Regions from separate parts of the Methylobacterium sp. Leaf89 genome, predicted to be linked through region 2. Evidence: predicted binding sites of a transcription regulator. Region 2 holds the regulator's gene; the other holds the start of a gene.
The links. Region 2 encodes PhoB, which activates phosphate uptake and scavenging genes when phosphate is short. Its sites were predicted from a motif close to TGTCATNNANCTGTCAT; they were not measured.
Positions count from the first base shown of each region.

Region 1: a site for PhoB is predicted at 2,837-2,853, ahead of ASF18_RS00095 (PhoX family phosphatase). Genes of this name have one in related genera too.

Region 1 is NZ_LMML01000001.1:15,946-20,701, forward strand. It holds gene topA (type I DNA topoisomerase) at 36-2,810, shown strand; gene ASF18_RS00095 (PhoX family phosphatase) at 2,912-4,756, shown strand, end outside.
Region 2 is NZ_LMML01000008.1:35,148-39,903, reverse strand. It holds gene pstA (phosphate ABC transporter permease PstA) at 1-601, shown strand, start outside; gene pstB (phosphate ABC transporter ATP-binding protein PstB) at 654-1,472, shown strand; gene phoU (phosphate signaling complex protein PhoU) at 1,559-2,284, shown strand; gene phoB (phosphate regulon transcriptional regulator PhoB) at 2,315-3,019, shown strand; gene ASF18_RS22785 (DUF262 domain-containing protein) at 3,826-4,756, opposite strand, start outside.

The DNA of each region.
Region 1 (4,756 bases), on a different contig from region 2:
CGGGTCAGGCCCTGACGAGAGGCTAGTACCAGCACATGAAAGTCGTCGTCGTCGAGTCGCCGGCCAAGGCCAAGACGATCAACAAGTATCTCGGCCGCGACTACGAGGTTCTCGCCTCGTTCGGCCATATCCGAGACCTTCCGGCCAAGGACGGCTCCGTCGATCCGGAGGCGGACTTCCACATGCTGTGGGAGCTCGACGATCGCGGATCGAAGCGCGTCTCCGACATCGTCAAGGCGCTCAAGGGCGCCGACGGCCTGATTCTCGCCACCGACCCGGATCGCGAGGGCGAGGCGATCTCCTGGCACGTGGTCGAGGCGCTCACCGCCCGCCGCGCCCTCAAGGGCATGCCGGTGGAGCGCGTGACCTTCAACGCCATTACCAAGACGGCGGTGGAGACCGCCATGCGCCAGCCTCGGCAGATCGACCAGGCGCTGGTCGACGCCTACCTGGCCCGCCGGGCGCTCGACTACCTCGTGGGCTTCAACCTCTCGCCGGTGCTGTGGCGCAAGCTGCCCGGCGCCCGCTCGGCCGGGCGCGTGCAGTCGGTGGCGCTGCGCCTCGTCTGCGAGCGCGAGCGCGAGATCGAGGTCTTCAAGCCGCGGGAATACTGGTCCCTGGTGGCGACCCTGGTGACGGAGACCGGCGCCAGCTTCGAGGCCCGCCTCACCGGCGCGGACGGCAAGCGCATCCAGCGCCTGGACGTCGGCACCGGCGAGGAGGCGGCGGCCTTCAAGCGCGACCTCGAGCTCGGCACCTTCTCGGTCGGCAGCGTCGAGGCCAAGCCCGCCAAGCGCCACCCCGCCCCGCCCTTCACCACCTCGACCCTGCAGCAGGAGGCCTCCCGCAAGCTCGGGATGGCGCCGGCCCAGACCATGCGCGCCGCCCAGAAGCTCTACGAGGGTGTAGAGATCGACGGCGAGACGGTGGGCCTCATCACCTACATGCGGACCGACGGCGTCGACATGGCGCCCGAAGCCATCGCCGACGTGCGCCGGGTCGTCGCCCAGGAATACGGCGAGCGCTACCTGCCGGGCGCGCCGCGCAAATACAGCGTCAAGGCCAAGAACGCCCAGGAGGCGCACGAGGCCGTGCGCCCCACCGACATGGGCCGTCTGCCCAAGGCGGTGGCCCGCACCGTCGATGCCGAGCAGGCCAAGCTCTACGAGCTGATCTGGACCCGCACGGTGGCGAGCCAGATGGAATCGGCCGAGCTAGAGCGGACGACGGTGGACGTCGTCGCCCAGGTCGGGCCGCGCACCCTGGAGCTGCGCGCCACCGGCCAGGTGGTGAAGTTCGACGGCTTCCTCACCCTCTACCAGGAGGGCAAGGACGACGAGGAGGACGAGGACGGCCGGCGCCTGCCGCCCATGAAGGCGGGCGACCCGCTCAAGCGCGAGCGCATCGCCTCGACCCAGCACTTCACCGAGCCGCCGCCGCGCTATTCCGAGGCCAGCCTCGTCAAGCGCATGGAGGAGCTCGGCATCGGCCGGCCCTCCACCTACGCCGCCGTGCTGCAGACCCTGCGCGACCGCGAATACGTGCGGATCGACAAGAAGCGCCTCGTGGCTGAGGACAAGGGCCGCCTCGTCACCGGCTTCCTGGAGAGCTTCTTCAAGCGCTACGTCGAGTACGACTTCACCGCCGACCTCGAGACGCAGCTCGACCGGGTCTCGAACGCCGAGATCGACTGGCGCGAGGTGCTGCGCGACTTCTGGCGCGACTTCTCCGCCGCGATCGCCGGCACCAAGGAGCTGCGCGTCGCGGAGGTGCTCGACGCGCTCAACGACCTGCTCGGCGCCCACATCTTCCCGGAGAAGGCCGACGGCTCGAACCCGCGCACCTGCCCCACCTGCGGCTCCGGCCAGCTCTCCCTGAAGCTCGGCAAGTTCGGCGCCTTCGTGGGCTGCTCGAACTATCCGGAGTGCAAGTACACCCGCCAGCTCGCCGCCTCGGGCGTCGAGGGCGACGGCGAGGGCTCGTCGGAGAACGGCGGTCAGCCCGGCACGCGGGTGCTCGGCAACGATCCCGCCTCCGGCCTGCCCGTGACGGTGCGCGACGGCCGCTTCGGTCCCTTCGTCCAGCTCGGCGAGGCCGCGGCCGAGAAGGAGGCGCCCAAGCCCAAGCGCTCCTCGATTCCGAAGGGCACCAGCCCGTCCTCGGTCGACCTGGAGATGGCCCTGAAGCTGCTCGCCCTGCCGCGCGAGGTGGCCCGCCACCCCGAGACCGGCGAGCCGATCCTGGCCAATCTCGGGCGCTTCGGGCCGTACGTGCAGCACGGCAAGATGTACGCGAATCTCGGGCGCGACGACGACGTGCTGGAGATCGGCGCCAACCGGGCCATCGACCTCATCGTCGCCAAGGAGCAGGGCGGCGGCCGGCGCGGGCCGGCGGCCGATCCGGGCCGGCCCCTCGGCGAGCACCCGGAGACGGGCAAGCCCATCGTGGTGAAGTCGGGCAAGTACGGCCCCTACGTCACCGACGGTACCACCAACGCGACGCTGCCCAAGACCATGGCGGCCGAGGCGGTCGACCTGCCCCAGGCACTGGAGCTGATCGCCGCCCGGGAAGCCGCGGGCGGGGGCAAGAAGAAGGCTCCGGCCCGCAAGGCGGCGGGCGCCAAGGCCCCGGCGAAGAAGGCGGCGGTCAAGAAGGCCCCTGCGGCGAAGGCCGCCGGGAAGACGGCTGCAGCGGACGGGGACGAGGCCTCGGCCAAGCCCGCCGCGAAGGCGACGGCCGCCAAGAAACCGGCGAAGAGCACCAAGGCTGCGGCCGAGAAGCCCGCCGCCGCGGCACGCCGGAAGGCTTAAGGATCGGTGGCCGGGGCACCGGCCGCTGTCACACCGGTGCCATGCGGGCGGGGTAGCGGGGACGGTCGTCAGCCCGCGCCCCGCACCGGACCCGCCACGCCATGACCGCATCGAACCAGAACCGCTCGCAGGCCGCCGAGGCCGCCGAGGATCGCGGGTCGAACGGCAGCGCCAACCCGACCTTCGGCGACGTGGTGGCGGCGCGCTTCGACCGGCGCGACCTCCTGCGCGGGCTCCTCGGGGTCGGCGCCATCGCGGCGGTGGTGACGCCCCGCGCCCTGGCCGCCGGCGGGGCGGTGGGTCCGGCGTCGCCGGCCAGCGACTCCCGATTCCCGTTCGCGGAGATCGAGGCCGGCTCGGACGCGCACCACCACGTCGCCGCCGGGCACGATGCCGAGATCCTGATCCGCTGGGGCGACCCGGTGCTGCCCGGCGCGCCCGCCTTCGACCCGCGCAATCAGTCCGCGGCGGCACAGGCCCAGCAGTTCGGCTACAACAACGACTTCGTCGGCTACTTCCCCATGCCGGGGGCGGCCGACCCGGCGGCGCACGGCCTCCTCGTCGTCAACCACGAATACACCAACGAGGAACTCATGTTCCCCGGCCTCGGGCGCCAGGACGGCAAGGCGGTGGACTTCCAGGGCATGACGCGGGCGCTCGTCGACATCGAGATGGCGGCCCATGGCGGCTCGGTCCTCGAGATCCGGCGCCGGGACGGCCGCTGGACGGTGGTGCCGGATTCCAAATACGCCCGCCGCATCACCGCCACGACGCCGATGGCGCTGACCGGCCCGGCCGCCGGCACCGACCGGGTGCGGACCGGCGCCGATCCCAGCGGCCGGTCGGCCCTCGGGATGATCAACAACTGCGCCGGCGGCACGACCCCCTGGGGCACGTGGCTGACCTGCGAGGAGAACATCAACTACTACTTCTCCGGCGCCCTGCCGAAGGACTCGCCGGAGGCCGCCAACCATAAGCGCTTCAACCTGCCGGCCAACGCCTATGCCTGGGGCCGCTTCCACCCGCGCTTCGACCTCGGCCGCGAGCCCAACGAGCCGAACCGCTTCGGCTGGGTGGTGGAGATCGACCCCTTCGACCCGACGAGCGTCCCCAAGAAGCGCACGGCCCTGGGGCGCTTCAAGCACGAGGGCGCGGCCGGCATCGTCGCGAAGGCCGGACAGTACGTGATCTACCAGGGCGACGACGAGCGTTTCGACTACGTCTACAAGTTCGTCACCCTGGGCCGGGCCGACAGCGGCGACCGCGACCTCCTCGATTCCGGCACCCTGCATGTCGCCCGCTTCGACGCCGACGGGCGCGGCACCTGGATGCCGCTGGTCTTCGGGCAGGGTCCGCTGACGCCCGAGAACGGCTTTGCATCCCAGGCCGACGTGGTGATCGGCGCCCGGCTCGCCGCCGACCGGCTCGGGGCCACCAAGATGGACCGGCCCGAGGACGTCGAGGCCAACCCGAAGACCGGCAAGGTCTACGTGATGCTGACCAACAACGGGAAGCGCAAGGCCGATCAGGTCGATGCCGCCAACCCGCGGGCCGACAACCGCTTCGGCCACATCGTCGAGCTCACCCCCGACGACGGCGACCATGCCGCCACCGGATTCACCTGGGAGATCCTGGTCCGCTGCGGCGATCCGAGCATCGCCCAGGTCGGCGCCACCTTTTCGTCGGCCACCACGACGAACGGCTGGTTCGGGATGCCGGACAATTGCTCGGTCGACGGCCTCGGCCGGCTCTGGGTCGCCACGGACGGCAACGCGCCCTCCCGCACCGGTCGCAATGACGGTATCTGGGCGATGGAGACCGAAGGGGCGGGCCGCGGCACGGGCAAGCACTTCTTCCGCGTGCCCCACGGCGCCGAGATGTGCGGCCCCTATTTCACCCCCGACGACACCACCTTCTTCGTGGCCGTCCAGCATCCCGGCGAGGCC
Region 2 (4,756 bases):
GCCCGTCGGCGTGATGGCGGGGACGTTCCTGGCCGAGTACGGCCGCAACTCGAAGATCGCCGACGTCATCCGCTTCCTCAACGACATCCTGCTCTCGGCGCCCTCGATCCTCATCGGCCTGTTCGTCTACACGCTGATGGTGCGCCCCATGGGCTCCTATTCCGGCTGGGCCGGCGCGGTGGCGCTGGCCATCATCGCCACCCCGGTGATCGTGCGCACCACCGAGGACATGCTGCGACTCGTGCCCTCGACCCTGCGCGAGGCCGGCGCCGCGCTGGGCGCCCCGCCCTCCATCGTCATCCGGAGCATCACCTGGCGCGGCGCCAGCGCCGGCATCGTCACCGGCATCATCCTGGCCCTGGCCCGCATCGCCGGCGAGACCGCGCCGCTGCTCTTCACCGCGCTTAACAACAACAGCTGGTTCGCCCCCAATCTGATGGGCGGCGTGCCGAACCTGCCCGTGATGATCTACCAGTTCGCCCTCTCGCCCTATCCGAACTGGCAGCAGCTCGCCTGGGCCGGCGCCCTCCTCATCACCGTCACGATCCTCGCCCTGTCGATCGTGGCCCGCTTCGTCATCAAGACCGAGCGGTCGCGCTGACCACCCGCGCGCCGCCTGTCCCCGCCGCTTCGCCCGATAGGATCTTGAACCGATGAACGCCGCCCCCGGGATCACGTCCGCGCAGCTCACCGGACGCCACAAGGCCGACGAGTCCTCACCGGTCCGCATCGCCGTCAAGGACCTGAACTTCTACTACGGCAGCTTCCACGGCCTGAAGTCGGTCAACCTCAACTTCCACGACCGCCAGGTCACGGCGCTGATCGGCCCGTCGGGCTGCGGGAAGTCCACCCTGTTGCGCACCTTCAACCGGATCTACAGCCTGTATCCGGACCAGCGCGCGGAAGGGGAGATCCTCCTCGACGGCCAGAACGTCCTGGATTCCGGGGTCGACCTGAACGAGCTGCGCTCGCGCATCGGCATGGTGTTCCAGAAGCCGACCCCGTTCCCGATGTCGATCTACGACAACGTCGCCTTCGGCCTGCGCCTCTACGAGAAGCTGCCCAAGGCCGACCTCGACATGCGCGTCGAGGAATCCCTGCGCAAGGCCGCCCTCTGGGACGAGGTGAAGGACAAGCTCAAGCAATCCGGCATGGGCCTCTCGGGCGGCCAGCAGCAGCGCCTCTGCATCGCCCGCACGGTGGCCCAGCGCCCCGAGGTGATCCTGTTCGACGAGCCGACCTCGGCCCTCGACCCGATCTCGACGGGCCGCATCGAGGAGCTGATCGAGCAGCTGCGTTCGGAATTCACCATCGTCATCGTCACGCACAACATGCAGCAGGCGGCGCGCATCTCGCAGTTCACCGCCTTCATGTATCTCGGCGAACTGGTGGAGTTCGGGCCCACCACGCGCATCTTCATGAATCCGGAAAAGCGCCAGACGCAGGACTACATCACCGGCCGCTTCGGCTGATCCTCCGCCGGCCGGTCTCGGCCCGCGTCCCCCATCACCGCCAGGGCGGGCCCCGGACAGGCGGGCCCGATCGAGGAGCGAACCCCATGCCCGACCACATCGTCAAATCCTACGATACGGACCTCGAGGACCTGCGCCGCTCGATCTCCGAGATGGGCGGCATCGCCGAGAAGATGATGACCGAGGCCGGCGAGGCCCTGGTGCGCCGGGACGCGCCCCTGGCCCAGGCGGTGATCGCCGCCGACGCCCGCCTCGATACCCTCCAGCGCGAGATCGAGGAGCGGGCGATCCTGCTCATCGCCCGGCGCCAGCCCCTGGCCATCGACCTGCGCGAGACCGTGACGGCGATCCGCGTGTCGAACGATCTCGAACGCATCGGCGACCTCGCCAAGAACGTCGCCAAGCGCGTCGTGGCGATCGCCGACCAGATCCAGCCGCAGAAGATCGTCATCGGCGTCCAGCACATGAGCGACCTGGTGCAGGAGCAGCTCAAGGACGTCCTCGACGCCTATGCCAGCCGCGACACCAAGGCGGCCCTCGACGTCTGGGAGCGCGACGACGCCATCGACGCCCTCTACAATTCCCTGTTCCGCGAGCTCCTGACCTACATGATGGAGGACCCGCGCAACATCTCGTTCTGCACGCATCTCCTGTTCGTGGCCAAGAACATCGAGCGCATCGGCGACCACACCACCAACATCGCCGAGACGATCCACTACCTCGTCACCGGCGAGAACCTCCTGGCCGAGCGCGAGCGCCCGAAGAACGACGCGTCCAACTACGCCACCGTGGACATGCCCGGCGCGGCCTGACCCCCGTGCCGGTCTGATCGAAAGCGCACGATGAGTACGCGTATCCTGATCGTCGAGGACGAGGAGGCCCTGACCCTCCTCCTCCGCTACAACCTCGAGGCCGAGGGGTTCATCGTCGACTCGGCCGCCCGCGGCGACGAGGCGGACCTGCGCCTGCAGGAGCAGGTGCCCGACCTCGTCCTGCTCGACTGGATGCTGCCGGCCCTGTCGGGGATCGAGCTCTGCCGCCGCATCCGCGCCCGGCGCGAGACCGAGCGGCTGCCGGTCATCATGCTCACGGCGCGGGGCGAGGAGGGCGACCGCATCCGGGGCCTCGGAACGGGCGCCGACGACTACATCGTGAAGCCGTTCTCGGTGCCGGAGCTCCTCGCCCGGGTCCGCGCCCTGCTGCGCCGGGCCAAGCCGGCCCACGTCGCCAACCTGCTGGTGGCCGGCGACATCGAGCTCGACCGGGTCAGCCACCGCATCCGCCGGGAAGGCCGCGAGATCCATCTCGGGCCGACCGAGTTCAAGCTCCTCGAATTCCTGATGCAGAGCCCCGGCCGGGTGTTCTCGCGCGAGCAGCTCCTCGACGGCGTCTGGGGCCACGACGTCTACATCGACGAGCGCACGGTCGACGTCCATGTCGGGCGCCTGCGCAAGGCCCTGAACCGCCCGCGCCAGAGCGACCCGATCCGCACGGTCCGCGGCTCGGGCTACTCCTTCGACGAGATGTTCGAGGCCGACGCCGAGTAGAAAGGGCAGCATAAAAGACTTTAAAATTATAACTTATACATCAAATACTAATATTTTATAATATGTAGATTTCTTCGAGTTGTATTCAAGAGGGTATTGATTTTACTGCGGATGAATTCTATTTTTCGAAATGAAATATTTGAAATACAATGTCTGAGAAAGTAAGTCTTCAGGTTATGCTTTGTAGCTTTTATTTATAGCTGCATTTACAAGAGCGGTTTGCAGTTTTGTCATTATGCCAAACGCTCTATCTCGGCGTTTAATTAACGTGGTCTCCGATGGGGATGCAGAAGATCCATGTGCAATCTCATTCCTAGGATCGCACAATTCAAAATTTATAAAAACCTCGTCTTCAAAAAAGGGTGTTGGATCTATTCCCGTCATTGAACACAATTGTTCCAAAACCTCGAACCGCAAATTTGACTTTGTGTCTATCATTTTTCGGAACGCATTTCTATTTATATTGTCTCTTGCCTGCATAACTTGTGGGAGGAGCATGACTGCGGTTTTAGCAGGTGCTCTACCAATTTCCTGTAGTCGGTTTAAATTATATAAGTAATAAAAGGCTGGGTGTAGATCTTTATATTTTACGTTCTTGTAACTTACATGCTCAAGATACCGTTGGAAACACGCGCGGCCAAAGCCCTCCCAATGCGCATAGAGGAGTGGCACCGCGGCTCGGATAAGCACAACTTTAGTTGCAAGATCTGTGCTTCTCATAGTAGTAATTAGTGATGTTAGCTCTTTTCGCCTCCATACAAGATCGGTATCCAGAATCTCCTGCAGGGCGCTCGGCGTTACTGGTTTCACTGCTGAAACCATTCTCTGCCAAATGGAAGAGTTTTTTGAATCCGAGTTGTGCCTCTAACACCACCCTTAGTAAAATCACTGACTTCGGCTCGTGTCCAGAGATCTTTTGCTCTTTGCAATACAAAACCTCCGGGATTGGATTTTCTTAGGATCGCTTTTCTATTTTGAGCAACTCCCAAAAAGATTGCTTCAAAACCTGCTTGGCCAACTTTACCGCTGAAGGTCCCGTTTCGATAACGTTTCAGTATATTTGGCTCACCTGTAGAGTGAACTAAATCGATTGTTTCCTCAAATATTTTTATGAGAGATTGCCAATTGCTTCCATCCTCATCTGCAATTTCTATAACACCGTTATTGAGGTACTCTTCTATATCCCACCTTTTGTCGTAATCGACAAACATGAATACCAAAAAGCGGGTTACGTAGTCCATCAGGGCTTGAGTTTCTATTCCACGTTCGCTCGGCTGCATGATCGCTTTGAAGCGTCGATCGGAGGCAAGTCGTTTGATTTCCGCAAATAGATCTCTGTTGAGCATGACAATTACACAGTTCCTGAGCTCCTGATCATTCGCTTGAGATCCATGACTGTTGAGGCGCTGAAATAGATCGTATTTTGCTTTTGTGTCGCTGGTCTTTTTGAGAATTTGGACGCCAATGCGGGCACGTTTTATTGAGATCTGTTGAGCCGGCGTAAGAGCAGTTGTGCCTGCTGGTCCATCATCCCAAGTAGTATTTGCAAGAGACGGCAAAGTTCTGGTCGCCTGCAGAACTGATGGTTGCGATTTTCTGCCAGCGGAATTTCGCAATAATCCTGCGAATTCAAGAATTGTTGATACTCGTTGCAGTCCATCAATGAGTTCCCAGGCGCCAGATGCCTGTTCGAACACAAATATTGACGGGATAGGAATGCCAATGAGCAGCGACTCT